DNA from 4 places in the Pseudomonas mercuritolerans genome. Region 2 is predicted to be linked to each of the others. Evidence: predicted binding sites of a transcription regulator. Region 2 holds the regulator's gene; each other region holds the start of a gene.

Region 1 (8,073 bases), on a different contig from region 2:
CCGCCTGCAAAAAAGCCGAGCCGGCACTGGAGGGTGCGCAGCACGGCGTGTTCACCGGCCTGCTGCTGCAAGCGCTGCATGGCGGCGCGGCGAATATCCTCGGCAAAATCACCCCCGGCAGCCTGTACTCCTTCGTCGACAACGCGCTCGGCCCGTGGGAGCAGCGTCCGGTGTTCAAGACCAATGTGTCGCAGTTCATTTCCCTGCGCGAAGTCTCGCCGCTGATTCCCAAGGAGATCCTGCGCAAATTGCCGGACTGGTTCGCCGAAGCCGAATCGGTCTTCCCGCTCGACCCCAGCTACGAACCCACCGAAATGGCGTTCATACCGGAGCACGGCGAGATCTTCGCCCAATTGCAAAAGTGCAACCGCCACAGCCTGATCGAACCGGTCGACGCCGAGCACATGTACTACGCCGCCATTCACTCCACCGGCTGCCGCCTGACGGCACTCGGTGCCTATTACCGCGAACTCGCCCTCAAAGGACATTTCTGATGCCAGTCTTTATCAGCTACCGCCATGTGGATCGCACTCATGCGATCGCCATCAACACCCGTCTGACCCAAGCGAAGATCAGGACTTACCTCGACGTGCTGGATCCGGAATCGCAGACCACCGACGACATCACCGGGGTCATTACCCGCAACATCACCGAGTGCACGCATCTGCTGGCGGTGGTATCGGAGAAGACTGCACTGTCGTGGTGGGTGCCGTTCGAGATTGGCGAGGCGACGATCAGCAACCGGCGGATCTGTACGTTCAAGACCGGGCCGGCACAACTGCCGATCTATCTGGACAAGTGGCCGAAGCTGAGCACGGCCAGCGACCTGGATTTCTTTATCGATGCGTATCGGGATGAGGTGTCGAACAAGCGGTCGATGGCGCTGGATTCGATCAGCGAATCGGTGAAAGGGGCGTACAAGCGCGATGCAGAGATGTTTCATGAACAGCTTAAGAACCGGATTCGTCGCGGGTTCTAGAGTTTCGTTACTTTCGAAAAGCCCCTCACCCTAGCCCTCTCCCAGAGGGAGAGGGGACTGACCGAGGTGAATGTTCCAAGTACACCGACCTGAAATACCGAGTCGAACTCGAATTCGAAAAGCACACAAATCGGCTCCCTTTCCCCCTCGCCCCCCTTGGGGGAGAGGGCTGGGGTGAGGGGGGTTGTTCTTGGCAACGCACCAAATACAAAGCCGAAAATCAGCCCAAAAAAAACCGACATCACTGTCGGTTTCTTTTTAAATCACTGCTTCGGCGCTGGCGCTGCCCCACCCGGCTCAGCCGGCTTCGGCGCAGCGTCATCAAACAGATTCAAGCGTTCGCGCAACTCATGAGCCGGCACTGGCTGCTTGTCCGCCGGCAACGCATCCGGATCAACCGGGGCTGCCGGAGCAGCACCGTTCTGCCCCTGATCCGCCGGTTTCGCCGCCTCAGGGCCCTGCGCACCTTCAATCGCCGCCTGGGCTTTTTTGGTCAGCACGACAATGTCGATCCGGCGGTTAACCGGGTTGAACGGGTTTTCCCGGTCGAACAACGCCGACGAGGCATAACCGACCACCCGCGCCACCTGCGCGTCCGGATAGCTGCCGGCGACCAATGCGCGACGCGCGGCGTTGGCACGGTTGGCCGACAGCTCCCAGTTGCCGTAGTCGCCAGTGCCGATGTACGGCTTGGCGTCGGTGTGGCCGCTGATGCTGATCTTGTTTGGCACCGCTTTGATGGTGTCAGCCATGGCCAGCAGAATGTCTTCGAAGTACGGCTTCAGGCGTGCGGAACCTGAGTCGAACATCGGTCGGTTCTCGGCGTCCATGATCTGGATGCGCAAGCCGTTCGGCGTAATTTCGAAGAGGATCTGATCCTTGAACTTCTGCAGTTGCGGGTTCTCGTCGACCTTGTTCTGCAGTTCTTGCAGGAGCAGTTCGAGACGCTCCTTCTCGACCTGCTCGGCCATGCCTTCAACCTGATCGGTGTCGACCGTGACCTTGTCCGGCTGTGGCTGCGACTTCACTTCCGGGTTGAGGGTGTTTTCCGGCGCCAGGGTCGGCGTGCCACCCAAGTCGATGATGTACGGCGTGCCGCTTTCGGAGAAGCCGACCGGGTCCTTGAAATAACCGGCGATGGCGATCTTCTGTTCCGGCGTAGCAGTGGACAGCAGCCACAGCACCAGGAAGAACGCCATCATCGCCGTGGCAAAGTCGGCGAAGGCGATTTTCCACGCCCCGCCGTGGTGCCCGGCGGCAATGCGCTTGACGCGCTTGACGATGATCGGCTGATTATTTTCCATGACTTAGCGACCGCGAACCGCTTGTTCCAGCTCGGCGAAGCTTGGACGGTGCGCCGGGTACAGAACCTTGCGCCCGAACTCGACCGCCAGCGACGGCGGCATGCCGGACGCCGAAGCCACCAGCGAGGCCTTGATGGCTTCGTAGACGTTGAGCTCTTCCTTGGCATCGTGGGCCAGGGAATGCGCCAGCGGACCAAAGAAACCGTACGCCGCGAGAATACCGAAGAAGGTACCGACCAGTGCCGCACCCACGTGCAGACCGATCGACGCCTGGTCGCCCTCGCCCAGCGAGGCCATGGTCACCACGATACCGAGTACCGCCGCGACGATACCGAAACCGGGCATGCCGTCGGCGATGCCGTTGACTGCGTGGGATGGGTGCTCGAGGTCTTCCTTGAGGCTGTACAGTTCCATGTCGAACAGGCCTTCCAGTTCGTGCGGAGCCATGTTGCCGGAGGACATGATGCGCAGGTAATCGCAGACGAACGCGGTCATGCGTTCATCCTTGAGCACCGCCGGGTACTTGGCGAAGATCGGACTCGCGGCGGCATCTTCGATGTCGCCTTCGATGGCCATCATGCCTTCGCGGCGGCTCTTGTTGAGGATCTCGTAGATCAGCCCGAGCACTTCCAGGTAGAAGGTGTGGGTGAAGCGCGAACCGAACATGCTCAGGGATTTCTTGAGCACGTGCATCGTCATGTAACCGGGGTTGGCCTGGAGGAATGCACCGAGGGCCGCACCGCCGATGATCATCACCTCGAAGGGCTGGATCAGGGCGGCAATCTTGCCGTGGGAGAGCACGTATCCGCCGAGCACGCTCGCGAATACGACGATGATGCCGATAATTTTAGCCATAGGTAGAAGGTACTTGTTTAAGTCGGGTTCAAGGTCATATTCGGAAGTTAAAAAATCTCTTCTTCTACTTATCGGCAAAACTGCGCCAGACTATAGCCAGTTCAGGCGAAAAGCCAATTTAGCCCATGCCGGGCGCGTCTACAGTCAGTGAAGATCTCGTCCAGACATGGCTAATGAAACGAACGTCCCACACGCAAAACCGACCACCCTCGACGGCTGGGTCAAGCTGCTCGACAGCGTCCGCCTGCCCGTACCACAAGAGGCTCACGACAAAGTCTGCCGGGCGATCCGCGACAACCGCAGCTCGCTGCGTGACATCGCCGATCTGATGCAGGACAGCCCGGCGCTGGCCTTGAGCATCATCCGTGAGGCGAATCGTCACACCCACGGCACCATGGCCGCGCCAGCGGAAAATCTCGAGGTGGCGATCAATCGCCTGGGCCTGGCGCGCACCGAAGAACTGCTCGCGCGCCTGCCCGCCGAACCGCACCGGCAGATCCCCAAGGCTTTGCGCCAATTGCAGCTGATCAGCCAACACGCGACACAGCAGGCCAACGGTTTTTTTGCCAGTCGCCTGGCGCGGCTGTGGCAGGACATCCATTGGGGCAGTCTGCTGTTTTTGTCGCCGCTGTGGCCATTGGCACTGACCTATCCGCAGTTGCTTGAGGAGTGGGAACTGCGGGTGATCCACAAGGGCGAGTCGGCGCGGGTGGTCGAAAAGCAATTGTTCGGCGTGCGCCTGTTGGAGATTGCCGAGGCACTGGTCGAGGCCTGGCATCTGCCGATCTGGGTCGAGCAAGGCTACAAATTGCTGCTCGGCGAACAACGCGAACTGGTCAAAGTCCTGCGCATCGCCCGTGACAGCGAGCACCCGCTACGTCAGCAGAACCGCCTCGACGATGACCCGACGCTGCGGCGCTGGCTCAACCAACCGGCCAATACGGTGCTGCTCGCCAACGGCCTGGCGCTGTCGGCGCAACAGGCCTGGGACAGTCCGCACAGCAAGCGCTGGCAGTATCTGACCAGCCTGTATCTGCAGATTTCCATGGACGAAGTGCAGCAACAGCTGCACCAGCAAGCGGCGAACAGCGCGCGTCAGCATGCAATGCCTGATTTGTGGCACCCGGCGGTTTCGCTGATCTGGCCGTGGGGCACTCGTCGCTTGCCGGCCGGCATGCTCCCGGCCGCAGCGCCGAATGCGGATGACTTGGGCCAGTGGCGTCGGCAATGCGCCGAACTGCTAGCCGAACCCAGCCGCTTCACCAATGCCATGAGCCTGACCGTCGCCGCCCGCGAGGCACTGGTGGCGAGCGGCATGCGCCGGGTGATGATTCTGATGGCCGACCGCACACACACGACCCTGCGCGTGCACCAGACCGCCGGTTTGCCGAAGGATGCGGCGGCGCTGAGTTTTGTCGTCAGCCAGAGCAAGGTCCTGCAACGCCTGCTCGCTCAGCAGGCGCAGGTGCGGATCTCGCCGGAGAACAATGTGCAATTCTCTGCCTTGTTACCGGCGAGCCTGCGCACGCTGTTTCGCGGCGAGCATCTGTTCCTGCGTTCATTGGTCAACAACGGCCGGGTGATCATGATTGTCGTTGCCGATCAGGGCGGCGGGCCGTTCGCCGACATCACCGTACAAGCCTTCGGCAAAACCGCGCAGTGCATCGAAAAAGCCCTGCACAGCTTTAGCAGCCGCGGCCAATGAGCCTGCGCTACAATCCTCCCCTTTGTGCTCTGGAGACCTCACATGTCTGACTTCTCTGGCTTGCCGCTTGTCATCGAGCCGAGCGACCTGCTGCCGCGTCTGGAGTCGCCGGAACTGATTCTGGTGGACCTGACCAGCCCTGCCCGGTATGCCGAAGGTCACTTGCCCGGCGCACGTTTTGTCGACCCGAAACGCACCCAGCTCGGCCAGCCACCGGCGCCCGGGCTGATGCCGGCGAAGGCCGATCTGGAAGCGTTGTTTGGTGAGCTCGGTCATCGCAAAGATGCGGTCTACGTGGTGTATGACGATGAGGGCGGTGGCTGGGCCGGGCGCTTCATCTGGCTGCTCGATGTCATTGGCCACGACAAGTACCACTATATAGACGGTGGTCTGCCGGCCTGGCTGGCGGACGGTATGCCGATGTCGATCCAGGTACCACCCGTTGTCGGTGGCCCGGTCTCGCTGACCCTGCACGATGAACCGACCGCCACCCGCGAATACCTGCAAAGCCGTCTCGGCGCCGCCGATCTGGCGATCTGGGACGCGCGCGGGCCGCTGGAATATTCCGGCGAGAAAGTCCTCGCTGCCAAGGGTGGACACATCCCCGGCGCGGTCAATTTCGAATGGACCGCCGGCATGGACCAGACGCGTCAGTTGCGCATCCGCAGCGACATGCCGCAGATCCTCGAAAACCTCGGGATCACCAAGGACAAGGAAATCATTACCCACTGCCAGACCCATCACCGGTCGGGCTTCACTTATCTGGTGGCCAAATCCCTCGGTTATCCGCGGGTCAAGGGCTACGCCGGCTCCTGGGGCGAATGGGGCAACCACCCCGACACGCCTGTCGAGATTCAAGCTTCCAAGGACAACTAATGAAAGAGCGTCTGTTTATCCTCAGCCAATACTTGCTGCCGCATCACCTGCTGTCGCGCCTGGCCGGCTGCATCGCCGAATGCCGCGTGCGCTGGTTCAAGAATGCCTTCACCCAATGGTTCGCCAAGCGTTATCAAGTGGACATGTCGCAAGCGCTGGTCGAAGACCTCACTGCTTACGAGCACTTCAACGCATTCTTTACGCGTGCGTTGAAAGACGGCGCGCGTCCACTGGACGAAACCCCGGGCGCGATCCTCAGCCCGGCCGACGGTGCGGTCAGCCAGCTCGGCCCGATCGAGCACGGTCGCGTGTTCCAGGCCAAGGGCCACAGTTTCAGCGTGCTCGAATTGCTCGGCGGTGATGCGGCCAACGCAGCGCCGTTCATGGGCGGCGACTTCGCCACGATCTACCTGTCGCCGAAGGACTACCACCGCGTGCACATGCCGCTGGCCGGCACCCTGCGCGAAATGGTCTACATCCCGGGCCGCATTTTCTCGGTGAACCAGACTACTGCCGAAAACGTCCCGGAGCTGTTCGCCCGCAACGAGCGCGTGGCGTGCATTTTCGACACCGAACGCGGGCCGATGGCCGTGGTGCTGGTTGGCGCGATGATTGTCGCTTCGATCGAGACCGTGTGGGCCGGTCTGGTCACACCACCGAAGCGCGAGCTGAAAACCTTCCGCTACGACGAAGCCGCACGCGCACCGATTCATCTGGAAAAAGGCGCAGAACTGGGGCGCTTCAAGCTCGGTTCGACGGCAATCGTGCTGTTTGGTCCGGATCAGGTGAAGTGGGCCGAAGAACTGGTGGCCGGCTCGCCAGTGCAGATGGGCCAGGGTCTGGCGCTGCCGAAAGCGTGACCCTGTTCGCGGAAGCAGCCGACGCTGCTTCCGCAAACTGCGGCATTTGCTGCTATGGTTTTGGTCATGAGCCAGACCAACTTTTCTCCCAAGCTGCGCGCTCCGATTCCCACGCAAACGCGTCTCTCGTTCTGCGACGCCAGCCCGCGTGATCTCAAGCGCTGGATCGCCGGCCTGCCCAAGGCCAACATCGGCGAAACCGCCCGCCTGCTCTATCAAGGCCTCGGCGAACTGAACCTGTTGCTCACTCCCAGCGACAATCGCCTGCAACTCCTGGAACTGCTGCGGCCCGAGGTGTATTTCGTCTGCCAGCATCTGGAACGGCACTTTCTCCATCAGGCGATCATGCTCGACGAGCGCTCGCGCAAGGTCAGCAACCTGTGTCAGGCGCTGCAAGGTCAGTTGGCCATCGGCTATAAACAGATCGTTCTGCGCATACTGCCCAAATACAGCAAGGACCGCGCGACGTTGGTCAGCACCGCATTGCAACGCGCGGCGCATGCCCTCAAGGCGCAACTGGTGCGCGCCACGCAGTTGTACAGTTCTCCGCCGGAACATGTGTGGTTCGAATTGCACCAGCTGTATCGCAGCGCGGCGCAATTTCAGCTGCAACAACGGCGGCTGCGCGATGATCTGGCCTTTTTGACCAGCGAACTGAGCGTCGAACAGACCTACATCGCCGCGCTGCTATTGGGCTGTGCCCGTTGCAATCAATTGCGCCAGAGCCAGATTGCCCGGCTGGCCGAGGTGATCGAGCCGTGGAGCGCCCTGCTCAAACTGCATCCCGGCAGCGCCGACGACAGTTTGTTCGCCATCAGCCCGGAACTCGATGTCGGCCCGCGCTACCGCAAGATGTTTCGCAGCGAACAACAGAACGGGCTGCTGGGCTTCGATCCGCAACTGCTGGTCAAACAGCTCGAAACGCACCTGCTGCACCAGTCCACCTCGACCCCGTTACCCGTTTCCGCAGGCCTCAGCGTCGACACCCTGCAACATCTGCACGCTACCTGGGGCCAAGCGGCCGAACGCAGCTTTCAACGCATCGCCGGCCAGGGCACGCTGACCGTGTGCGTTGGCATGAGCGCCCTGCACTTCTACCTCGGCGGCGAGCGCACCTTCAGCGAGTTGCTCAAACATCCCGGTGCCCGCGCGGCAAACTTCAGCAGCGTGGTGGTTAAGGGCGAAAAGGACAGCTGGAGTCAGGCGTTCGACGCTGCCCCGCAAAGTAACGATGAGCTGTTGCCGTACGAGGAAATCCAGTACGACCAGTTGAGCGAAGAAGAAGGCCCCGGGAACGCGCCGAATTATCCGACTTACGCCTTGCCGGTGATCAACCATAGCCCCGGCGGCTATTGCCTGGCCTGGCCGAGCGAAGTGCCGGCCGAATTGCAGGCCGGGGAAATGCTCGGCATTCAGGACAGCGAGGGCAAAGGCTGGAGCATTGCGGTGATTCGCTGGATCCGCCAGGTGCGCGGCAGCGGCACGCAGATAGGC
Region 2 (8,073 bases):
CGGTGATGTCCGAGCTGTCGCCCTTGGCAGGCGCTGCCGGAGCTGCTGGCGCCGCTGGAGCGACCGCATCGACAGCGAACTGGCCTTTGCCGTGCAGTTGATCGAGCAGCGATTCAAATTCGGCGTCGGTGATTTCATCGCTGGCCGCCGTGTCGGCAACCTGCGCGGGCGCCACAGCAGCGGCCGGGGCCTCGGCCTGGGCCTGGGCCTTGACGGCATTCAGCGAGTCCAGCAGTTGTTCGAATTCGTTATCGGTGATGTCGTCCGATGCGCTTTCGGCGACCGGTTCTTCCACCACTTCCACTGGCGCGGCAACGGCTTCATCCGCCGATTGCGGCTCGGCCAGACGCGCCAGCGCGGCCAGCAGTTCCGGCGTGGCAGCGGTGATCGGTGCACGTTCACGGACTTCGCTGAACATGCTGTTCACCGCGTCCAGTGCTTCGAGCACCACGTCCATCAGTTCTGCATCAACGCGACGCTCACCCTTGCGCAGGATGTCGAACACGTTTTCGGCGATGTGACAGCACTCCACCAGCTCATTGAGCTGAAGGAAGCCGGCGCCCCCTTTTACAGTGTGGAAACCGCGAAAAATTGCATTGAGCAGATCTGCATCATCCGGGCGGCTTTCCAGCTCGACCAGTTGTTCGGACAGTTGCTCAAGAATCTCGCCGGCCTCAACCAGGAAATCCTGAAGGATCTCTTCATCGGCGCCGAAGCTCATTAATGGGGTGCTCCTACAGGTCTAAAAACCCAAAAAACCCGAATTCCGAAACTCTAGAATCCAAGGCTGGATAACAAATCGTCCACATCGTCCTGACCGGACACAACGTCTTCTCGTTTATCGGCATGAATCTGCGGACCTTCACCCTGCGAGAGATGTTTTTGTGGATCTTTTTCAGCAAGCATTGCGGCGCGGTCATGTTCGATGCCCGCAAAGCGGTCGACCTGACTGGCCATGAGCACGAGTTTGAGCAGATTGCTTTCGACTTCGGTGACCAGTTGGGTCACACGCTTGATCACTTGACCTGTGAGGTCCTGGTAATCCTGAGCCAGCAGGATGTCGTTGAGGTTGCTCGACACCGCACGGTTGTCCGTGCTGCTGCGTGACAGAAAACCGTCGACCCGGCGCGCCAGTTCGCGGAACTCTTCAGCCCCGACCTCGCGACGCATGAAGCGGCCCCAATCGGCGCTCAACGTCTGCGCTTCATCAGCGAGACTGTTGACCACCGGCGTGGCGCTTTCCACCAGATCCATGGTGCGGTTGGCCGCGGCTTCCGTCAGCTTGACCACATAGCCCAGGCGTTCGGTGGCGTCGGTGATTTGCGACACTTCCTCAGCCTGCGGCATGTGCGGATCGATCTGGAAATTGACGATCGCACTGTGCAGTTCACGTGTGAGCTTGCCCACTTCCTGATACAGGCCGCGGTCACGGGTCTGATTGAGCTCATGGATCAGTTGCACCGCGTCGCCGAACCTGCCTTTTTCAAGGCTCTCGACCAGTTCGACCGCGTGTTTTTTCAGGGTCGATTCGAAATCGCCCTGTGATGATTCGTTATGCTCCATAGCTCCCCCGCGCATTCATCAGCCGATGCGTTCGAAAATCTTCTCGATTTTGTCTTTCAACGCTTGAGCCGTGAAAGGTTTGACCACGTAACCGTTCACACCGGCCTGGGCGGCCTCGATGATCTGCTCGCGCTTGGCTTCAGCAGTCACCATCAACACCGGGAGGTGCTTGAGTTTTTCATCGGCGCGCACGTGACGCAGCAGGTCGATACCGGTCATGCCCGGCATGTTCCAGTCCGTTACCAGAAAGTCGATGCTGCCGCTGTTGAGCACCGGAATGGCAGTGGTGCCATCGTCGGCCTCGACGGTGTTGGTGAACCCAAGATCGCGCAGCAGGTTCTTGATGATCCGCCGCATCGTTGAGAAGTCATCAACGATGAGGATTTTCATGTCTTTGTTCAATTCGACCTCCAAGCAGTCTTAAACGCGCCCAGCACCTGGACGCGCCACTTCAATCAATCGGCGCAGCACTTAAAGTTTGTCTGGAGCACAACGGATCGAGACCGGCGCCGTTCATCACCGCACCAGCCTCGTTTCGCAGTGTCCCCACACTGCCTTCAGCGCGCTCGCCACTCCCCCAAACGCCCCCGCAGACGGGCCGCGCACTGGCTGTGTAACTGGCTGACCCGCGATTCACTGACGCCAAGGACTTCACCGATTTCCTTGAGGTTCAGCTCTTCGTCGTAGTACAGCGCCAACACCAGTCGCTCACGCTCCGGCAAATTGGCAATCGCGTCCGCCAGCGCCGCCTGGAAGCGTTCATCTTCCAGATCGCGTGACGGCTCCATATGAGCACTGGCGCCATCCTCGTGCAGCCCTTCGTGTTCGCCGTCCTGCAAGAGGTCGTCGAAACTGAACAGGCGACTGCCCAAGGTGTCATTCAGAATCCCGTAGTAATCGTCGAGACTCAATTGGAGTTCGGCCGCAACCTCGTGATCTTTAGCGTCACGGCCGGTTTTAGCTTCAATCGAGCGAATCGCGTCGCTGACCATCCTGGTATTACGGTGAACCGAGCGTGGTGCCCAATCCCCTTTGCGCACTTCATCGAGCATCGCGCCGCGGATTCGAATGCCCGCGTACGTTTCGAAACTGGCGCCTTTGCTGGCGTCGTATTTGGTCGAGACTTCGAGCAAACCGATCATCCCGGCCTGGATCAGGTCTTCGACCTGCACGCTGGCCGGCAGGCGCGCCAGCAAGTGATAGGCAATGCGCTTGACCAGTGGCGCGTAGCGCTCGATCAATTCGTATTGCGCGTCACGCGCCGACTTTTTGTAAAGATTCATGCCACTGGCGGTCATATCACAGGCCCTGCGGTTTGCTGCACGAGACGCTCGACGAAAAATTCCAGATGCCCGCGCGGGTTGGCGGGCAGCGGCCAGGTGTCGACCTTCTGGGCGATGGCCTTGAAGGCCAGCGCGCACTTGGAACGGGGAAAGGCTTCGTAGACGGCGCGCTGCTTCTGCACCGCCTTGCGCACGCTTTCGTCGTACGGCACGGCGCCGACGTATTGTAGGGCGACGTCGAGGAAGCGATCCGTGACCTTGGTCAACTTGGCGAACAAGTTGCGCCCTTCCTGCGGGCTCTGCGCCATGTTGGCCAGCACGCGGAAGCGGTTCATGCCGTAGTCGCGGTTGAGCAACTTGATCAGCGCGTAAGCGTCGGTGATCGAAGTCGGCTCGTCGCAGACCACCAGCAACACTTCCTGGGCGGCACGAACGAAACTGACTACCGAGTCACCAATACCCGCAGCGGTGTCGATCACCAGCACGTCGAGATTGTCGCCGATGTCGCTGAACGCCTGGATCAGGCCGGCGTGTTGCGCCGGGCTCAGGTGCACCATGCTCTGCGTGCCGGAGGCCGCCGGCACGATGCGAATCCCGCCCGGGCCCTGCAACAGCACGTCGCGCAGTTCGCAACGGCCTTCGATAACGTCGGCCAAAGTGCGCTTGGGTGTCAGCCCCAGCAGAACGTCGACGTTCGCCAGGCCCAGGTCGGCGTCCAGCAGCATGACCCGACGGCCAAGCTCTGCCAGCGCCAGCGACAAGTTCACTGACACGTTAGTCTTGCCGACGCCACCTTTGCCGCCGGTCACCGCGATCACCTGTACGGGATGCATGCTGCCCATGTTATTTCTTTACCTTGTCTTGCATAGACGGAGGCCACATTACTGGCTGCGCGTTCCTGATCGGAACAATGCGTGGCAGACCATCGATGTAGGTACAAAAACTGTTCATGATTACCTCAGCCAACCTGCTTGGTCGGGCTGTGATAGATGTCAGCGAACATGTCAGCCATGGCTTCTTCGCTGGGTTCTTCCTGCATTTGCACGCTGACGGCGCGGCTGACCAGTTGATGACGGCGCGGCAGATGCAAATCATCCGGAATCCGTGGGCCATCGGTCAGGTACGCGACCGGCAATTCATGACTGATCGCCAGGCTCAACACTTCGCCGAGACTGGCCGTTTCATCCAGTTTAGTCAGGATGCAGCCGGCCAGCCCGCAACGCTTGTAACTGTGATAAGCGGCGGTTAGAACCTGTTTCTGGCTGGTGGTTGCCAGGACCAGATAATTTTTTGAGCGAATGCCACGCCCGGCCAGGCTCTCAAGCTGCATGCGCAACGCCGGATCACTGGCTTGCAGGCCGGCAGTATCGATCAAAACCACGCGTTTGCGTAGCAGTGGATCCAATGCTTGCACCAGCGACTGGCCCGGATCGACGTGCGTTACCGGCACGTTGAGGATGCGCCCAAGGGTTTTCAGTTGTTCCTGCGCGCCGATGCGGAAGCTGTCCATACTGACCAGCGCGACATTCTGCGCGCCGTACTTGAGCACGTAACGCGCGGCGAGCTTGGCCAGCGTGGTGGTCTTGCCCATGCCGGCAGGGCCGACCATGGCAATCACACCGCCCTCTTCCAGCGGCTCGACTTCCGGTACGGCAATCATCCGCGCCAAATGCGCCAGCAGCATGCGCCAGGCCTGACGCGGCTCTTCGATATCGGTAATCATCGCCAACAGATCGCGCGACAGCGGGCCGGACAGGCCGATTCGCTGCAGACGGCGATACAGATTGGCCTGGGCCGGACGGCTGCCTTGCAGCTGATTCCAGGCCAGGGTGCCGAGCTGCACTTCCATCAGCTCGCGCAGGCTGTTCAATTCAAAACGCATCGACTCCAGCGCACGCGGATCGACACCCGCCGAGGCCTGCGCAGGTGCTGCGGCCGGGCGCGTCGGTGCGGCGTAGGTCGGCTCGCTCAGCGGCTCGGCAGCAGTCAGCGGCAGGCCTGCGGTCAACGGCAGCCCGGCGAACAACTGCTGATTGGTGTTGCCGTCGGCTTCGCCACGCAGGCTCAGCTCGGCCTGGGCGGTGACGATGCGCGACTGGGTCTTGCGCAGCTCGTCTTCGAGTTCCATGTTCGGAACCCGTGGCGCCAGCGCCGACAATTTGTAATCCAGAGCCGCCGTCAACTCGACGCCGCCGGCAATGCGGCGGTTGCCGATGATGGCGGCATCAGCGCCCAGCTCATCGCGAACCAGCTTCATGGCCTGACGCATATCGGCGGCGAAAAAACGCTTAACTTGCATAAACCACTACCTCAGCCGTTGGGCCCTACTGTCGCAACGATGGTCACTTGCTTGTTGTCCGGTACTTCCTGGTAGGCCAGTACATGCAGGCCTGGCACTGCGAGGCGACCGAAGCGCGAGAGCATCGCGCGAATCGGGCCTGCTACCAGCAGGATCACCGGTTGGCCTTGCATTTCCTGACGCTGGGCCGCTTCGATCAACGAACGCTGCAGCTTCTCGGCCATGCTCGGCTCCAGCAGAACGCCCTCTTCCGAGCCTTGTCCTGCCTTCTGCAGACTATTGAGCAATATCTGTTCCAACCTTGGTTCCAATGTGATTACAGGCAGCTCGGACTCAGTGCCTACAATGCTTTGGACGATTGCACGGGATACGCCGACCCGCACAGCGGCGACCAGCGCGGCGGTATCTTGACTCTTGGCAGCGTTGTTCGCGATCGCTTCGGCGATGCTGCGGATGTCGCGCACCGGCACGTGTTCGGCGAGCAGCGCTTGCAGGACCTTGAGCAACTGCGACAACGAAACCACGCCCGGCACCAGTTCTTCCGCCAGTTTCGGCGAACTCTTGGCCAGCAATTGCATGAGTTGCTGCACTTCTTCGTGGCCGATCAGCTCACTGGAGTGCTTGTAGAGAATCTGGTTCAAGTGCGTGGCGACCACGGTACTGGCGTCGACCACGGTGTAGCCGAGCGATTGCGCCTGGGCGCGCTGGCTGATTTCGATCCACACCGCCTCGAGGCCGAAAGCCGGATCTTTGGCGTTGATACCGTTGAGCGAGCCGTAGACCTGGCCGGGGTTGATCGCCAGTTCGCGATCCGGGTAGATCTCGGCCTCGGCGAGGATCACGCCCATCAGCGTCAGGCGGTAAGCGCTCGGCGCCAGATCGAGGTTGTCGCGGATGTGCACGGTCGGCATCAAAAAGCCCAGATCCTGCGAGAGCTTCTTGCGCACGCCCTTGATCCGCGCGAGCAATTGCCCACCCTGATTGCGGTCCACCAGCGGAATCAGGCGATAGCCGACTTCCAGGCCGATCATGTCGATCGGCGTCACGTCGTCCCAGCCCAGCTCTTTGGTTTCCATGGCGCGGGCCGGCGACGGCAGCAGTTCCTGCTGACGCTTGACCTCTTCCAGCGCCACGACCTTGGCGACGTTCTGCTTCTTCCAGAACAGGTACGCGCCGCCCGCAGCCAGCGCCGCCATGCTCAGGAAAGAGAAGTGCGGCATGCCGGGCACCAGGCCCATCACCGCCATCAAACCAGCGGCCACGGCCAGCGCTTTCGGCGAGGCGAACATCTGGCGGTTGATCTGCTTGCCCATGTCTTCCGAGCCGGAAGCACGGGTCACCATGATCGCCGCTGCTGTAGATAACAACAGTGATGGCAATTGCGCCACTAAACCGTCACCGATGGTCAGCAAGGCGTAAACCTTGCCCGCATCGCCGAAGCTCATGCCGTGCTGGAAGATACCCACGGCCATGCCGCCGATAAGGTTGATGAACAGAATCAGCAGGCCGGCGATCGCGTCACCGCGGACGAACTTGCTGGCACCGTCCATCGAACCGTAGAACTCCGCTTCCTGGGCGACTTCCTGACGGCGCGACTTGGCTTGATTCTGGTCGATCAGGCCGGCGTTGAGGTCGGCGTCGATCGCCATTTGTTTGCCGGGCATCGCGTCGAGAGTGAAACGCGCGCTCACCTCGGAAATCCGCCCGGCACCCTTGGTCACCACGACGAAGTTGATGATCATGAGGATCGCGAAGACCACGATACCGACCACGTAGTTACCGCCGATCACCACCTCACCGAAGGCCTGAATCACCTTACCGGCGGCGGCGTGGCCGTCCTGACCGTGGAGCATCACCACTCGCGTCGAGGCCACGTTCAACGCCAGGCGCAGCAGCGTCGCCACCAACAGAATGGTCGGGAACACGGCGAAATCCAGCGGCCGCAGCGCATACACGCAGACCAGCAGGACGACGATGGACAGGGCAATGTTGAAGGTAAAGAACACGTCGAGCAGGAACGGCGGTACCGGCAACATCATCATCGCCAGCATGACCAGCAGCAACAACGGCACGCCCAGATTGCCTCGACTGAGGTCGGCAACGTTGGTACGTGCTGTATTGAATAACTGAGTGCGATCCACCGGTTTTCCCCGTTCCTTTAAAGCAAACTTTTGACGCCCCGAACGGACGCAGGGCGGCTATTGCAAGAAGCTTTCCAACTTTTGCCGGGGAATGAAATAGAGCGGTTTTACTTGGGATTATCGGCTGATTGGGTTGACCCCTTCGCGAGCAGGCTCGCTCCCACAGTTTGAAATGCATTCCCAATCGGACATTTGGAATACGGCCCCTGTGGGAGCGAGCCTGCTCGCGAAGAGGCCATCGAATGCCGCGCATTTTTTCGATTTAAACGAAGCTGTTTAAAAGACACCTTCAGACACGGTCTCAAGGCTACAAATCCTTGCGCCATTGCCTACAGCCAAGCCAGAATCCGCCGGCTTGTGCACCTGGGGGTCGAGTTTTATTGTGGTCCGGTCGCTGACGAATCAGCGATCGGGTTTAGCGACCCGGACCAACTCAGTGCATCAGCGATCGTGGCTTCGTTGCGGGATTTTTCGCCCGCAATAACGTTATGGCGGCTGTATGCGGGAGACCTTCGGGTCTACCGGGGTGCCTGAGACCGGTTCGCTAACCTGCGTACAGCTGCCACCTTCACTTGTTTAGCGACAGGGGGAAAGTGGCTCCATAACCTCAGGAGCTTCACCATGATCAAACCAACACCCAACCCGCCCGAATCCGACCCCACCTCCCCCTACGAATCCCTCGACTCAAAAAAACTCCACCAAGCCGCCGACCGCGCCCTCGACCACTACCTCTGCCCACCCGGCTCCACCCCACCGCCCTTCAGCCCCCGCGCCATGTACGCCGTCA
Region 3 (8,073 bases), on a different contig from region 2:
TGGTGGTGTTGGCTCGCACGCGGGCACGGCTTGAGAGCCTCGAAGCCAAAGTCGCCGAGATGGAAGCGAAGCTGACACCGCCCGCGGAATAATCCGCTGCTATCCCCTGTGGGAGCAGCTAGCCTGCTAGCGACTGAAGGTCGGCACTACCTTCAGCTTCATGTGTATGAATTAGCGCAGGCTGCGATCTTTTGATGCACAGCCCTGCAACAATCCCCACTGAAATGACCTTTTTGTGTCTTCGTTCCCCACCCTGCTCCGAAATCCTCCACTCACAGAAGTAACGTCCTACAAAACGCGTCCGCCACGTCTGATTTCGCTGCCCCCTCTCTGCTGGCTATCTTCTGCGACCAGATCCAAACAGATGAAAACAATGAGAAGAAAAGGCAAAGCAACGGATCTTCGTAACCAGACATTCAGATCAAATTCGCGAAAGATCGCCTACAAATTCTTTCTCAAGGACATTGCCCCGAGAATCCCAAATATTGATGCAGCAGCGGTCAAGTTTGAGCCAATTACCCCAGCAGCGATAAAGCAATACTTTCTCTGGGAGGGGCCAACAATTTTCCCTTGGGATGACGTTGCAGACTGGAAAAGTAAAGATGCGAAAGGTCTGGATTTGGCGATATGGTACAAACAGATTCTTTGCGGCATGTGCTATGCGACCCCGCGCGCAAGCTCTATCTGCTTAAAGATTGTTTTGTTGGAAGGGCATCCGGATAGCGCGCACCCGCTTCGCGGCAGGATCGCGCCGATTGCTCTGCTTGTCGCAGATCACTATGCGCGAGCGCTAGGATGCAAAGAAATCGAGATCCAGGATCCTGATCCGAATGTTGTTTTTTACTACCGGAAACTGGGGTTCGAGTTCGACCACACCAACCGGCTTGTCATTTCTGTGAACGGTCAATAACATCGAAATCAACAACCCAATCGCACGAGGTGCGTATGAGCCCAAAAAAGCGAAAGGAAAAGCTTCTTCAGATTGTTGAACTACATCTCGAAGCACTCCGGTTGGCTGGGGACATGTCAGCCAACCAACGGCGATTTATTGAAGTTGCTGTTACGTGTGGGCCAGAGCTTGAGCCAAGCGGCCCGCTGGCCGGTAGAAGATCCTGAGTCAAAAATAAAAAGGCGTCCATAGGACGCCTTTATTGTGTTTGGAGGAGTAGTCGCAGCGATTCTTTAGCTCTTGGCTTCGCCGCCATGGGTTCAGAATCCGACGAGTCGGCCCGTCGTCACTACTTCAGAGAAACCAGCTTTCTCTGCTGCCAAAAATGCGGGGGAGCTTTTACTGGTGCCCAGTCCCGACGAATGCGCAGTTGCAGTCCTCGAGCGGGAGGATCCGTCAATGCCGGGCGAGAGTCAACGCTTCAATTCAGGCAAACAGTGACAGCCAATCGGGTCTGGATACGTCTTGTAAACCTCTATTTCAGCACTGAAGCCCGGCTCAACTACCCTTCAAAAACCCGCAGGAAGCGGCTCCCCGATTCAGCTCAAGGAACGACCATGTCCCTCTCCATTGTCCACAGTCGCGCCCAGATTGGCGTGGAAGCCCCAGCCGTCACTGTCGAAGTCCATCTGGCCAACGGTCTGCCGTCGCTGACCATGGTCGGCCTGCCTGAAGCGGCGGTGAAGGAGAGCAAGGATCGGGTGCGCAGCGCGATCATCAATTCCGGGCTGCAATTTCCGGCGCGGCGGATCACCTTGAATCTGGCCCCGGCGGACCTGCCCAAGGATGGCGGGCGCTTCGATCTGGCAATTGCCTTGGGGATCTTGTCGGCCAGTGTGCAGGTGCCCTGTCTGACGCTGGACGAGGTGGAATGTCTGGGTGAGTTGGCGCTGTCTGGCGCCGTGCGACCGGTGCGTGGCGTGCTGCCGGCGGCACTGGCGGCGCGCAAGGCCGGGAGGGCGTTGGTGGTGCCACGGGCGAATGCGGAAGAGGCGTGCCTGGCCTCGGGCCTCAAGGTGTTTGCGGTCGATCATTTGCTGGAAGCGGTGGCGCATTTCAATGGGCACACGCCGGTCGAGCCTTACGTTTCCGATGGTTTGATGCACGCCGCCAAGCCCTATCCCGACCTCAACGAAGTGCAGGGTCAGACGGCCGCCAAACGCGCACTGCTGATTGCCGCAGCGGGGGCGCATAACTTGCTGTTCAGCGGGCCACCGGGAACCGGCAAGACATTACTGGCCAGTCGTCTGCCGGGTTTGCTGCCGCCGCTTTCCGAATGTGAGGCGCTGGAAGTAGCAGCGATTCAATCGGTCGCCAGCGGGGTTCCCTTGACTCACTGGCCGCAGCGGCCGTTCAGGCAACCGCACCATTCGGCTTCAGGGCCGGCATTGGTCGGTGGCAGCTCGAAACCGCAACCCGGCGAAATCACCCTCGCCCATCACGGCGTGCTGTTTCTAGATGAATTGCCAGAGTTTGATCGCAAGGTTCTCGAGGTGCTGCGCGAGCCGCTGGAATCCGGGCATATCGTCATTGCTCGGGCCAAGGATCGCGTACGTTTCCCCGCGCGGTTTCAATTGGTGGCAGCGATGAATCCGTGTCCCTGTGGATATCTTGGCGAACCCAGTGGCAAATGCTCGTGCACACCGGACATGGTCCAGCGCTATCGCAACAAGCTCTCAGGGCCGCTACTGGACCGGATCGATCTGCACCTGACCGTGGCGCGTGAAGCGACCGCATTGAATCCGGCAGCCAAGCCCGGCGAGGACAGCGCCAGCGCTGCGGCGTTGGTCGCCGAAGCGCGGGAACGCCAGCAGAAACGTCAGGGCTGTGCCAATGCGTTTCTCGATCTGCCGGGGCTGAAGCATCACTGCAAGTTATCCACAGCCGATGAAAAATGGCTTGAAGCGGCCTGCGAGCGACTGATCCTGTCGCTGCGCTCGGCGCATCGCCTGCTCAAGGTCGCGCGCACGTTGGCGGATCTTGAACAGGCCGATGCGATTACCCGCGAGCATCTGGCCGAGGCACTGCAATACCGGCCGGCGACACCTTAATGCTCAGTCAGATCAACCAGCGGTGCCTGGCGCACTTCGGTGTCGCGCCCGGCCTGGATATCGGTCACGCGCTTCAACGCGTTACCCACCGCAGCTTTGTCGGCCAGCAGGCTGTAGCTGATCTGGAACTGTTTATGTTCTTTCGGCGCAATGGTCGGCACCAGATTCAACGGCCGCTGATAGCGACGGTTGTAGGAAAAACTGGTTCCCGGCTCCAGCCCGGTGACGTAGCCCTGCCCTTGGGTGTCGGTGTTTTTCCACAGCGAAAACACTGGCAACTGCTGGGTATTGAAGCCAACAGATACGCCGAGACTACCGGCTTTGTTATGCAGCACGGTCAAGGTGTCGCCCTTGGCGTCCGCATACGGCACGACGTTGTAGACAGTTTCGTCGTAGTCCTTGGTTGGCCCGCGATAGGTCTGCCAGTCGGGCAGATCTCCCTTGGCCTTGTCGTTGAACGGCGACACCTGCTTCACCGGCGCAGCGAATTTCGCTCCTTGCTCAAGAAACGGCGTGCTGAAGTTGCTGTGATACAGCGCCTGGTATTCCTTTGGATAGTCGCCGTTGTTGGTCAGAGTGTCGTTGAGGGCAAAGCGTGCACTGCCCGGTTCGGTGACCAGTTCGGTCGCTACCGAGAAATCGACTTTCTTGAATGCCTGCTCTTTCAACTCGCCACGCAGCGTGATGGCATACGGCGGCTTCTCGTCGATGTGCAAAGTGACGGTGCTGGCCGGGATGTTGGCGGCGCGACCGTGCAAGGTCAGCAATTCGCCGTTGTCCATGCCGGGATGGCCAACCCACTCATAGCCGCAACGGGTGACCAGTTCATTGAAGCCTTCCAGCCAACCCAGGCCACCGCGACCGTTGAGTTCGATGAACGCCGGGTTGACCACGTCCTTGACCGGCGAATCCCAGCCCATCCGCACGTCGCCCACCGAAGCCTGCAACACATTCATGCCACGGGTCGGCACTACCGAGAGTTTCATCGTGCCGTTATCGATATCGACAATGCTGACGCCCTCCTGACGACCGCCATGCAGGGTACGCAGGGTCACGGAAAACGGTTTGGCGGTTTTTACGCCGAGTTGTTCACTGGTGATCGTCCAGTTTTTTGCCGGAGTGTTGGCGTCGAGCAGGACATAGTCCCAAGCCATGGCATGAGAAGCGGCAGACAATGCGCCGAGGGCGACGAGGAGTTTGAGCGGGGTCATGGCAGCAGCCTTTATTGGAGTTGTGCCATTTTTATAGCGCTGCGGAAACGTTTCAGCAAGTCCAAAGAAGCGGTGGCAGAAAAGCATTCGCGAGCAGGCTCGCTCCCACAGGGATTTCGGGCCTTCACAATATTTGTGAATTACGCCGACTACTGTGGGAGCGAGCCTGCTCGCGATAGCTGTTTCAAAGATGCATCAACGGAAGCGATCAACCTCGGAACGCAGATCCGCCGCCAGCTTCTCCAGCTCTTTCGCGGTGACAGCCAGGTTCGACACCACCTCACGCTGCTCGCTGTTGGCCAAGGCGATGCTCTGCAAATTGCTGCTCAGCAACGTCGCAGTGCTGCTTTGTTCCTGAGTGGCGGTGGTGATCGCAGCAAACTGCTGGCCTGCCGAACGGCTCTGCTCATCAATCCGCGCCAGCGCCGAGGCGACATTGGCGTTGCGCGACAGGCCTTCCTGCATCAGCACATTGCCCTGTTCCATGGTGCTGATCGCGTTGCCGGTTTCCTGTTGGATGCTGTGGATCATGCTGGAGATTTCGTCGGTCGCCTGGCGGGTACGCGAGGCGAGGCTGCGCACTTCGTCCGCGACCACGGCAAAACCGCGACCTTGTTCACCGGCACGAGCGGCTTCGATGGCAGCGTTAAGTGCCAACAGGTTGGTCTGCTCGGCGATCGAAGTGATCACGCCGACAATGCCGCCGATTTCCTGCGAGCGCTGCCCCAGCGTGTTGATCACGCTGGCGGTGCTGTTCAGCGCGCCAGCGATCTGCTCCAGCGACGACGACGCTTCTTCCATCGAGCTGCGGCCAATCTGGGTCTGCTGCGCGTTTTCCTGCGCCAGGCGCTGGGTCGCGCCCATGTTGTCGGCGATGTTCAGCGACGTCGCGCTGAACTCTTCGACGGCGCCGGCCATGCTGGTAATTTCGCCCGACTGTTGCTCCATGCCCTCATACGCACCACCGGACAAACCGGACAACGCCTGCGCGCGGCTGTTGACCTCTTCCGAGGCCCGGCGGATGTGCTCGACCATGGTCGACAGGGCCTGGCTCATCTGGTTGAACGCGCGGGACAGCTGACCGATTTCGTCGTGGCTCGATACGTTCAGACGCACGCTCAGATCACCGGCACCGAGGGCTTCGGCCTGACGCACCAGATCGCCCAGCGGGGCAAGTTTGCTGCGCAGCAGCCAGACCACGGAACCGACCGCGAGCAACATCGCCAGCAGGCTACCGATCGCCAGTTGCGTACCGACGCTCCAGGTCACCGCGCGGATCTCGGCTTTCGGCATGCTCGCCACCACCGACCACGGGCCACCTTCGAACGGCACGGCGATGCTGTAGAAGTCCTCACCCTTGTCGCTCCAAAATTCACCCTTACCCGGGGTTTTCACCAGGTTGTTGATGGTCGGTGCGGCTTGATCCAGGTTTTCGACGCCGGCAATCGGCACCAGCCATTTGTTCTGCTCGTCGAGCAGCGCCAGCGAGCCTGTCTTGCCAATGCGGAAGCGCTTGAGATTGGCGAACTGCGCGTTCTGGGCATCGGTGTAATCGAAGCCTACGTACAACACGGCGATGATCTTGCCGCCCGCATCGCGCACCGGTGTGTACTGCGACATGTAGTAGCGCTCGAACAGCAGCGAGCGGCCGACATAACTCTGCCCCGCCATCAACTTCGCGTACGCCGGGTTGGCATGATCGAGCACGGTGCCGATGGCACGGGTGCCGTCCTGCTTGCTGACGTTGGTGCTGACGCGAATGAAGTCTTCGCCGCTGCGCACGAATACCGTGGCCACGCCGGCGGTCATCTGCTTGAACTCGTCAACTTCCTTGAAGTTGTTGTTCAGCACCTCGTTGCCCAGATGCAGGCCCGGGGTCTGCACGCCGGCCACGGTCACTGGCTGATCCGGGTGCACACTCAAACCACTGCCGAAGCGCTTTTCGAACAGTCCGCTCAGGCGCAGGGTGCTTTCGCGCAGCGTACCGTGAAAGGTGCTCAGTTGATCGGCCAGCAGCCGGGCCTCACTGGCCAAGTGCTCTTCACGGGTGGCGAGGTTGGCGGAATCCAGCGAACGCAAGGCGAACACCGTACTGCCGCTGATGACTATCGCCAGTATCACAGCAAGGGCAAGGCCCAGCTGCGAGGCGATCCGAGCACGAGGTTGAGACATGAACAGCTCCTGGCCGAGCCACCGAATCCTCCTTGATCGCGGTAATTGCCCGGAAAATATTCTAATAATGGGGGTAGCGCGGAACCGGCACGACGGTTCCACATGCTCGTAGTCGGCGGAAAATCCGAATACTTGAGCGGATTGCGTGGGTATGGCGCAGTAGTGGCATTGTGCCGGCTCGAACGTTTCAGCTCAAGCGCTCTACCGCCGGCAATTGCATGGCGCGGACTTCGCCTTGGAGAAAATCGCTGAGGCGGCGCAAACGTTCACCTCCCGGACGCGGTTTCGGCCACACCAGGTAATAATTCAGGCCACTGGCGACGGCGGTTGGCCATGGCAGGCTCAAGCGCCCTTGCGCGACATCTTCGGCGACCATCAACAGATCACCCATCGAAACGCCGTAGCCGCGCGCCGCGGCGATCATGCCCAGTTCCAGCGTATCGAACACTTGTCCGCCCTTGAGCGAGACCTGATCGGACAGGCCCATGCGCTCCAGCCAACTGCGCCAGTCACGGCGATCCGGGGTCGGGTGCAGCAGTTCAGCCGTCGCCAGACGCGCTACATCCCAAGGTTGATCATTGAGCAGGTTCGGCGCGCCGACCGGAATCAATTCCTCGGGAAACAGCAGGCTCGCTTCCCAGTCCGGCGGGAAATGCCCGTCACTGAGCAAAACTGCGCAATCGAATGGTTCGTTGTTGAAGTCCACCGAATCGATATCCATCCATGCGCTGGTCAGTTGCACCTCATTGCCCGGCTGCAAATGGCGGAAGCGACTCAACCGCGCCAGCAGCCAACGCATGGTCAGGGTCGATGGCGCTTTCATGCGCAGGATGTCGTCCTCGGCGCGCAAGGTATTGCAGGCGCGCTCAAGGGCGGCGAAGCCTTCGCGGATACCGGGTAACAGCAGCCGCGCCGATTCGGTCAGTTGCAGGTTGCGCCCGCTGCGATGAAACAGCCGGCAGGCGAAGTGTTCTTCAAGAGTGCGCATGTGCCGACTGACCGCGCTCTGGGTGATCGACAGTTCTTCCGCCGCGCGGGTGAACGAGCTGTGTCGCGCTGCCGCTTCGAATGCGCGCAGGGCATACAACGGCGGAAGGCGTCGGGACATACACAAAGCTCCAATAGCGGGGATACAGCCAATTCGGCAGGACGATTCAGGATGAGTATTAATCATGCCACCCATCCTTTTTATCCCTTTGTGCAAAGCCTGCCAAGCGCCGAGAATCGACGCTCTTCTGCTTCCTCTGATATTTGGGTGGTGATGACCATGCAGCATCCTGTGCGTACCGAACTCTGGGCCATTTTGCGGCTGGCGGGGCCGCTGATTGCTTCGCAGTTGGCGCACATGCTGATGGTGCTGACCGACACCTTGATGATGGCGCGCCTCAGCCCCGAAGCGCTGGCCGGTGGCGGCCTCGGTGCCGCGAGCTACTCGTTCGTGTCGATTTTCTGCATCGGCGTGATTGCAGCGGTCGGCACACTGGTGGCAATCCGTCAGGGTGCGGGCGACATCATCGGTGCCGCGCGCCTGACCCAGGCCGGGTTGTGGCTGGCCTGGCTGATGGCCCTCGGCGCCGGGCTGTTGTTGTGGAACCTCAAACCGGTGTTGCTGCTGTTCGGCCAAACCGAAACCAACGTCAACGCCGCCGGGCAATTTCTCATCGCCCTGCCCTTCGCCCTGCCCGGCTAC
Region 4 (8,073 bases), on a different contig from region 2:
GAAGTCATCAGCACCGACTTTCTTGACCATCGCCTGATTGAATACCCCCGACAACGAAGTATGCAGGATGATATGGAGCTTTTGCATGCGTGCGTCGCCGCGGATTTCCGCCGTCAGGGTGTACCCGTCCATCTCCGGCATCTCGATGTCGGAAATCATCATCAGGAACTCTTCTTCCGGCTTCTTGCCCTCGTCGACCAGCTTGCGCAGGTAATCCAGCGCCTGCTTGCCGTCGTTCAGCGCCACCACTTCGACACCGATGGTCTGCAGACAACGGGTAACCTGCTTGCGCGCCACCGACGAGTCATCGACCGTCAGCACCCGCAGCGACAACGCCTTGGTCTGCGTCTCGACATCGACCACGCCCACCGAAATCGCTTCCGGCGTCGGCGCCACTTCGGCCAGCACCTTCTCGACGTCGATGATTTCGACCAACTGATTGTCGACCCGCGTCACAGCCGTCAGGTAGTGATCGCGACCGGTGCCCTTGGGCGGCGGATGGATCTCTTCCCAGTTCATGTTGACGATGCGCTCCACCGAGCGGACCAGGAAACCCTGGGTCTTGGTGTTGTACTCCGTGATGATCACGAACGGACTGTTCTTGTCTTTCAACGCACCGGAGCCCGTTGCCATTGCCAGATCCAGGATCGGAATGGTCGCTCCCCGTATATTCGCTACCCCGCACACGACAGGACTGGATTTGGGCATCAACGTCAGCGACGGGCATTGCAACACTTCCCGTACCTTGAACACGTTGATCCCGTAGAGCTGCGGCCCGTCGAGACGGAACAACAGCAGCTCGAGGCGATTCTGCCCTACCAGTTGCGTGCGCTGGTTCACCGAATCCATTACACCAGCCATGCCCAGACTCCTACACCAACGCCAAGTGTTGTTGCGACGCACATTCATTGCTAAACGGCACGGCGCTTGCTTTTTAACTCGTATGAACGCTCAAACGACATTTTCCCGACGCCTGACATCCTCCCTTCGCAAAGGGCTTTGCGCGGTGTCCGCCGTTTGCTGCTTGCTTGCTGGCAGTCCTGCCCATGCAGATGCGGTTACCTTGCCTGATATGCTTATCGGCGTGACTCAGGGCTTTCTTGAATTCACCGTAGAAGACTATTTGGCTTCCAGTCAAACCGAAGGCCGCTACGAAATCGAAGTGAACCAGCTCGACCCGCGCATGCGCATGCCCATGTGCGACAAGGAATTGACAGCCACGCTGGAGAGCCCGGCACGCCCGCTGGGCCGCGTCACGGTGAAGGTTCGCTGCGAAGGCAGTTCGCCCTGGACGGTGTTCGTACCCGCTCAAGTCCGCCTGTTTCGCGAGATCGTGACAACCACTCGTCCGCTGAAACGCGCCGGCATTATCGAGCCGCAGGACGTGACCTTGCGCGAGCGCGACGTCAGCACGATCAATCAGGGTTTCCTGACCTCGGTCGACGAAGCGATCGGGCAGAAACTTACCCGACCAACGGTCGCCGATCAGGTCATCACCCTGGTGCATCTGGAACAGGCCGAAGTGGTGCGCAAGGGTGACCAGGTGGTGATCACTGCGCGCAGCGGCACCCTTGCCGTACGCATGCCGGGGGAAGCGCTCTCCAATGGCGGCATGAAAGAACAGATTCGAGTAAAAAACCTTAACTCTCAAAGAGTTATCAAGGCGCAGGTGATTGCGCCGGGACAGGTCGAAGTGGCCATGTAAAAGCCTCGTGGAGAAAACTGGCGCCGATCCCGTCGCTTCCCTAAACTGTGCCGCAGCAGGTCTCGCAACGGCGCATGCAAGCTTATGGTTGATTGGGCCTAAAGTTTTTCAGGGGATAGCCGAAAACATGGCAAGCGTCCAAATTCCCAGAGGTTTTTTATCATGGTTATCGATTTCAACCGATTGAACAGTTCCTCGTCACTAACCGGCAGCACACGTACCAGCAACGCCAAGGAAAGCGCTGAAAACAGCCCCTCCGCACCGCTGAATACTCAGGCCGAACCGGCCAGTGCCGCCAAAAGCGGGGAATCGGTACACCTCAGCAATGAGGCTCAACAGTTGCAGAAGGTCACTGACAAGCTGCGCGATCAGCCTGCTGTCGACAAAGCCCGTGTGGCCGAGTTGAAAGCCGCGATTGCCGATGGCAGCTATAAAGTCGACAGCAACCGTGTAGCCAGCAAACTGCTCAACTTCGAAGCCCAGCGCTAGGCTTTTGCCGGCGCCAGGCTTTTGGACGCTTAAACCCCAAGGCCAGCCATGCACGACACTAACTTATTGCAACTGATCAACGACGACTTTGCTCCAGCGCAACAATTGCTGGAGTTATTGCAAACCGAATCCCTCGCTTTGCATGGTCGTGACATGCCGTTGCTGGAAGAAATTCTGGCGACCAAGCAAGCGTTGATCATTCTGCTCGAGCAGCATGGCCGCAAGCGCAGCGAAATCCTCGCCAGCCTCAACCTGCCGACCGATCGCACAGGTCTCGAGCAACTGGCCAGCCAGTCGAGCATTGGCGACCAGTTGCTAACCCAGGGCGACGCCCTGACCGCGCTGATCGCCCAGTGCCAGGCTGCCAACGTCAAGAATGGCCAGTCGATCCAGATCCAGCAGGCGACCACGGCCAATCAGCTGAAAATCCTCACCGGCGGCGAGCCGCCAGCGCTTTACGACGCCAGCGGCACCTTTGCCAAACCGGTCAAGCCGCGAACGCTCAGCCAGGCATGAGCCATTCGCTGACCCTGCACTATCCACTTGCGCAACATGCTGGCAAAATACTGGCCAGCCGTAGTCTTATTTTGTCTGGAGATTGAAGAACCGTGTCCAACACCCTAAGCGCGGATGATGCTCCGCAGCCTCCGAAGGTGCTCACCACGCCACTGGAAATCTCCAGCAATCTGCGCCAGCTGCAAGACAGCCACGATCCGCTGATCATCACCTTCCATGAACGCAGCCAGCGTTTTCAGAGTTACCTGATCAAGGTCGACCGCGAAACCGCAACGATTGCGCTGGACGAAATGATCCCGCGCGATGGAGAGCGCTTCCTCCAGGCTGGCGAACCGTTCAAGGTCGAAGGCTTTCATGACGGCGTGCGGATTGCCTGGGAATGCAACGGCACGCTGAACATCGAAGAATCCGACGGCGACCGTTTCTACACCGGCGACCTGCCGAGCGAAGTGGTCTACCACCAGCGCCGTAACGCCTTCCGCGCTGCGCTGAAACTCACCGATCTGGTCAGCGTCGAACTGGGCGGCGAAAAGCTCAAGGCGCCTATCCACGGCAAGCTGCTGGATATTTCCGCGACCGGTTGCAAGTTCCGCTTCGAAGGCGACATCACTGATCGCCTGCAACTGGGCCAGGTCTACGATCGTCTGATCGCCCCGCCGCTGTTCGGCAATCAGCCAACGTCGGTGGAGCTGCGCTATCTGCATTTCGAAGAAAAACTCAACATCACCTTCGCCGGTCTGCGCTTCCACAACATCAGTGGCCAGGCTGCGCGCAACGTCGAGCGTTTTGTTTACCAGTTGCAACGTGAAGCACGGCGTTTTGACAAAGACGATCTCTGAGTCGCAGCGATCAAAAAAAAGGGCAGTCCCGCACAGGGCTGCCCTTTTTTATGCGCCGGTGTTTACCTTCGATTCAGGGCCTGCCACCGCTGATATCCGGCGCAGGCTTATCGTCATTGCCGCTGTCCAGTTCGGTTTCAACGACTGCTTCCGGCTGCGCTTCGGGCTCAGGCTCAGGCTCAGGAGTGACCGGCGCCGGGTCCTGGACCATCTGCTCCTGCACCACCTGCTCGTCGACACGCGGGTCAAGGGCCGCCACCAGCGGCGAGCTCGACATGCTGTCCGGCATCGCCACGTGATGCAGCGGTGCGTCGTCGACCTGGTGCAGGTTGGTCACTGCTTTCGGACGAATCCGCCAGACCAGCACCAACGCGAAGAAACTGAAGAACGCATACAGGCTCTGACTGCCGAGAAACTTCATCAATACACCCGCCAGCAGCGGCCCAATGCTCGCGCCGACGCCGTAAGTCACCAGCAGCATGGCGGTCAGCGACACCCGGCGATCGCCTTCGACGTGGTCGTTGGAAAACGCCACCGCCAGCGGATACAGGCAGAATTGCACCAGCGAACAGAAGAAACCGACGACGAACAGCACCTCCAGCGGCACCTGCGGCATGATCGCCAACGGCAACGCCGCCACCGCCAGAAACCCGGCAAAGCAGCGAATCAGCAGCGCGCGGTCGTAGCGGTCGGACAACCAGCCCAACGGCCACTGCACCAGCAGACCGGCAAAAATGCAGCTACCCATGAACAGACCGACCTGCTCGGTCGACAGCCCTTGCTGCGAGGCGTACAGCGGTGCCAGACCATAAAACGAACCAATGATCAGACCGGCGCCGAGCACCGTGCTCAGCGATTGCGGCACCCGTTTGATAAAGAAGCGCGGCTCCATCGGCGCCGGATGCAATGGCGCCGGGTGAATCCGCCGGGTCAGCGTCACCGGTACCAGACACAGGGCAAAGCACAGCGCCACCAGCATCAGCAGTTCCAGGCCGAGCCCAGGGTGCATGACCAGAATCAGCTGGCCCAGCACCAGGCCCAGGTACGAGGCGATCATGTAACCGCTGAACACCAGCCCGCGCTGATTGGCGTCGGCCTGCTCGTTGAGCCAGCTCTCGATGACCATGTACTGGCACATCATGCCGAGACCGACGATCGTCCGCAGCACCAGCCACGCCGGTAGCCAGTCCACCAGCCCATGGCCGAGCACCGCCGCGCCGACGATCCCGGCACACGCCGAGTACGCACGGATATGCCCGACCCGGGCAATCAGGCGATGGCCGATCTTGCCGCCCAGCACCAGACCGAAATAGTTGGCCGCCATCAGCGCCCCGACCCACAAACCGTCGACGTTGTCGGCGGCCAGACGCAAAGCCAGATAAGTAGAGAGAAGACCTGAGCCGATCAACATCATCAGCGAGGCGAAATACAGCGCTCGAAAGGATTTCCAGATTTGGCGCATCGGCGTTCCGAGCGGCTCCTTGCAGTAAATACCGGGCGGTCAGAACGACTGCCCGGCAGCAGCGATACGTCAGGCCTGGGCGGCCAGCACACGGCGCTCCCAGGGAGTGATTTCATCAAAGAAACTGGTCAACTCCATGGTCTTCGAAGCGATGTAGCCTTCGATGAACTCCGACCCGAACAGTTCCCTCGCCAACTGGCTACGTTTCAGACGCTCCAGCGCGGCGTGTAAGGTACACGGCAAGGCCAGATTATCCGGCACGGCGAACTCACCCTGGATTGCCGCGCTCGGCTCCAGTTCCTGCTCGATGCCATGCAAACCCGCAGCCAGACTGGCGGCGATCGCCAGATAAGGGTTGGCGTCGGCGCCCGGCAAGCGGTTTTCGACCCGACGTGCGGCCGGCGAGCTGGCGGGAATACGCAAGCCGGCGGCGCGATTGTCATGGGACCAACAGGCATTGTTCGGCGACGCGTACGGATGACACAGGCGCTGATAGGAATTCACGTTGGGCGCAAACAGTGCGGTGAAATCGGCGAGGCCTGCCTGTTGTCCGCCGATGAAGTGGCGGAACATCGACGTCGGCTCGCCGTTCGAGTCAGTGAATACATTCTTGCCGCTGCCGATCTCAACGATGCTCTGGTGAATATGCATCGAACTGCCCGGCGTATGCGCCAGCGGTTTGGCCATGCACACCACGCTCAGGCCATGCTTGAGCGCGACTTCCTTGAGCAAGTGCTTGAACAGGAACGTCTGATCGGCCAGCAGCAGCGGGTCGCCGTGCAGCAGATTGATCTCGAACTGGCTGACGCCCATTTCATGCATGAAGGTGTCGCGCGGCAGGCCGAGGGCCGCCATGCATTTATACACTTCGCTGAAGAACGGCCGCAGACCGTTGTTGGAACTGACGCTGAACGCCGACAAACCGTCCTCGCGGCGGCCGTCGAGGCCGACTGGCGGACGGAACGGCTGGGTCGGATCGGTATTGGGTGCGAAGACAAAAAATTCCAGTTCGGTCGCCACCACCGGCGCCAGGCCGTGCGCAGCGTAACGGGCGATGACCGCTTTGAGCTGGCCACGGGTCGAGAGACTGGAGCTCTCCCCGCTCAGTTCGTCAGCGTCGCAAATCGCCATGGCGCGCGGCTCGTCGCTCCAGGGCAAGCGGTGAATCTGCGCAGGATCGGCGACCAGCGCCAGATCGCCGTCATCGCTGCCGTAGAACCGCGCCGGCGGATAGCCGCCCATGATGCATTGCAGCAGCACACCCCGCGCCAACTGCAAACGCCGCCCCTCGAGGAAACCCTCGGCGGTCATTACCTTGCCCCGTGGCACACCGTTCAGATCCGGGGTGACACATTCAATCTCATCAATGCCGGTCAATCGCTGCGCGAGTGAACCCTGGCCATCGGTTGTCATGACGCAATCCTTGTTATTGTGCGAGCCGCGAACGGCGACCCGGACAAAATAGGCTTCGCCTGTTCGGAATATCAAGCAGCGCCCACAAAAATCCCTATCCTGCAGAACCCGTAGGAGCTGCGTAGGAGCTGACGAGTGCAAGAGACCTCAGGGCAGGTAGAGGCTGAACACCCCACCACCCAACGGCCCGCCATTGCTGATTTCGGTGCGCCCTTCCACGCCGTTGCGCTGATGCAGCGCGGCGATGCGATTGGCGAAATACAGGCCCAGGCCGGTGCTGCCGCTGCTGTGATTGATGCCCTGCACATAATCGGCCTGACGCTCGAGCATCTCTGCTGGATAGCCGTCGCCATCGTCATTGATGCTCAGCACCAGTTGCCCGGCTTCGTCGCTGACGGTAATCAGCAGCGACTCGCGGGCGTAACGGATCGCATTGTTGATGCAGTTGCCGAGCACCGAGGCGATCAGCTCGCGATCGAAGAAACCCAGCGGGCTCAACGGATCGACTTCATAGGTGGCGATGATGCCGCGACTGGCAAACACTTCCTGATGCGCGGCCAGTTGCGCCTCGATGAAATCGTCGAGTTCGTGATACGCCGGCTGCAGCGGCAACTGATTCACGCCGAGTTTGTACAGCCCGAGCAACTGCACCAGCATGCCGTTGAGGTGGGCGAACTCGAAGTCGATCACGCCCTGCTCCGAGCCGTCGCGCAGCTCTTTCGGCAGACGCGCCAGCCACTGGCTGTGCGCCTGCATCAGCATGGCCAGGGAGTTCTTCATGTCGTGGACGGTGGAGGCAATCACCGTGGAAAAATCCAGCGCCGGATCAATTGGGTTCATTCGCCAAACGCCTTGCTTTTCAGCTTCTGATAACGCGCAAAACGCGCGTCGGTGTCGGGCATCAGGCCCACCAGTTTCAGGCAGGCCCGACATTCTTCCAGCTCCGCCGACGGCACACTGGTGTCGGTGCCGTGCAGCAGCGACTGGGCCAGGTTCAGCGCAATACTGATGTTTTTCGGTTGCAGCTTGAGCGCCTTGCGGAAGACCTCGCGGGCCTCGACCAGATTGCCGGTCTTGTACACGCGCACGCCCTGGCGGTTGAGATCGGCCGCAGCGTTGCTCGAACTGAGAATGGTCGGATCGTCGGTGAGCTTGGCAATGTCTTTCATCACCGCCGGGTCATCACCGTAGATCTCTGCGCAGCTCTTGAGCATCGAAGTGCCCGCCTCGGCCTGACCGAGCATCTGCAACTGCTTGGCCACCAGCAACGCCGCCTCGGGGCTCATGAATTGCTCCATGCCATCGAGGCGCATCAGCGCTTGTTCGGTGAGTTTGTCAGCGGTTTCGGCGTCGTTGAGCAACAGGCTGGTGGCCTTCATCAGACGCGCGCGAATTTGCAGGCCGGGATCGCTCGGATTCTCCTTGGCCACGGCGCTGAGGGTGGTGTTGATCTCCAGCCGCGTGCGCGTGTCGAGGCCGCGATCGCTGCCCTTGCTGATCAGCGCGTGCGCCAGGCCGAGATTGCTTTCCGGGTCCTTGAAACGCGACTGCGCGCCCTGCGCTACCGCTTGGCGATAAGCACGCGAGGCGGTTTCGAAATCTTCGTTGGCCATGGCCAATTTGCCGAGCAAAGCCTGGCGGCGCACCGC

What was found. Region 2 encodes FliA, which starts transcription of late flagellar genes. Its sites were predicted from a motif close to CTAAAGTTTNNNNNNNNNNNGCCGNTAA; they were not measured.
Region 1: motA (flagellar motor stator protein MotA) is a predicted target of FliA. The motif match lies at 3,207-3,234, and genes of this name have one in related genera.
Region 3: ND528_RS06750 (methyl-accepting chemotaxis protein) is a predicted target of FliA. The motif match lies at 6,493-6,520, and genes of this name have one in related genera.
Region 4: flgM (flagellar biosynthesis anti-sigma factor FlgM) is a predicted target of FliA. The motif match lies at 1,804-1,831, and genes of this name have one in related genera.

What each region holds. Positions count from the first base shown of each region.
Region 1 is NZ_JAMSHA010000006.1:307,440-315,512, reverse strand. It holds gene ND528_RS18795 (caspase family protein) at 1-494, shown strand, start outside; gene ND528_RS18790 (toll/interleukin-1 receptor domain-containing protein) at 494-979, shown strand; gene motB (flagellar motor protein MotB) at 1,243-2,283, opposite strand; gene motA (flagellar motor stator protein MotA) at 2,287-3,138, opposite strand; gene ND528_RS18775 (HDOD domain-containing protein) at 3,305-4,843, shown strand; gene rhdA (thiosulfate sulfurtransferase) at 4,886-5,719, shown strand; gene asd (archaetidylserine decarboxylase) at 5,719-6,579, shown strand; gene ND528_RS18760 (molecular chaperone) at 6,646-8,073, shown strand, end outside.
Region 2 is NZ_JAMSHA010000001.1:942,203-950,275, forward strand. It holds gene ND528_RS04400 (chemotaxis protein CheA) at 1-721, opposite strand, end outside; gene ND528_RS04405 (protein phosphatase CheZ) at 775-1,563, opposite strand; gene ND528_RS04410 (chemotaxis response regulator CheY) at 1,582-1,953, opposite strand; gene fliA (RNA polymerase sigma factor FliA) at 2,121-2,861, opposite strand; gene fleN (flagellar synthesis regulator FleN) at 2,858-3,688, opposite strand; gene flhF (flagellar biosynthesis protein FlhF) at 3,805-5,145, opposite strand; gene flhA (flagellar biosynthesis protein FlhA) at 5,157-7,286, opposite strand; gene ND528_RS04435 (DUF6124 family protein) at 7,908-8,073, shown strand, end outside.
Region 3 is NZ_JAMSHA010000002.1:421,937-430,009, forward strand. It holds gene ND528_RS06730 (accessory factor UbiK family protein) at 1-92, shown strand, start outside; gene ND528_RS06735 (N-acetyltransferase) at 365-910, shown strand; gene ND528_RS06740 (YifB family Mg chelatase-like AAA ATPase) at 1,507-3,000, shown strand; gene ND528_RS06745 (aldose 1-epimerase family protein) at 2,997-4,211, opposite strand; gene ND528_RS06750 (methyl-accepting chemotaxis protein) at 4,407-6,383, opposite strand; gene ND528_RS06755 (LysR substrate-binding domain-containing protein) at 6,571-7,491, opposite strand; gene ND528_RS06760 (NorM family multidrug efflux MATE transporter) at 7,651-8,073, shown strand, end outside.
Region 4 is NZ_JAMSHA010000004.1:218,885-226,957, reverse strand. It holds gene ND528_RS13120 (chemotaxis protein CheV) at 1-861, opposite strand, end outside; gene flgA (flagellar basal body P-ring formation chaperone FlgA) at 944-1,705, shown strand; gene flgM (flagellar biosynthesis anti-sigma factor FlgM) at 1,868-2,194, shown strand; gene ND528_RS13105 (flagella synthesis protein FlgN) at 2,243-2,710, shown strand; gene ND528_RS13100 (flagellar brake protein) at 2,803-3,549, shown strand; gene ND528_RS13095 (MFS transporter) at 3,623-5,011, opposite strand; gene ND528_RS13090 (glutamine synthetase family protein) at 5,081-6,322, opposite strand; gene ND528_RS13085 (sensor histidine kinase) at 6,572-7,264, opposite strand; gene ND528_RS13080 (tetratricopeptide repeat-containing response regulator) at 7,261-8,073, opposite strand, start outside.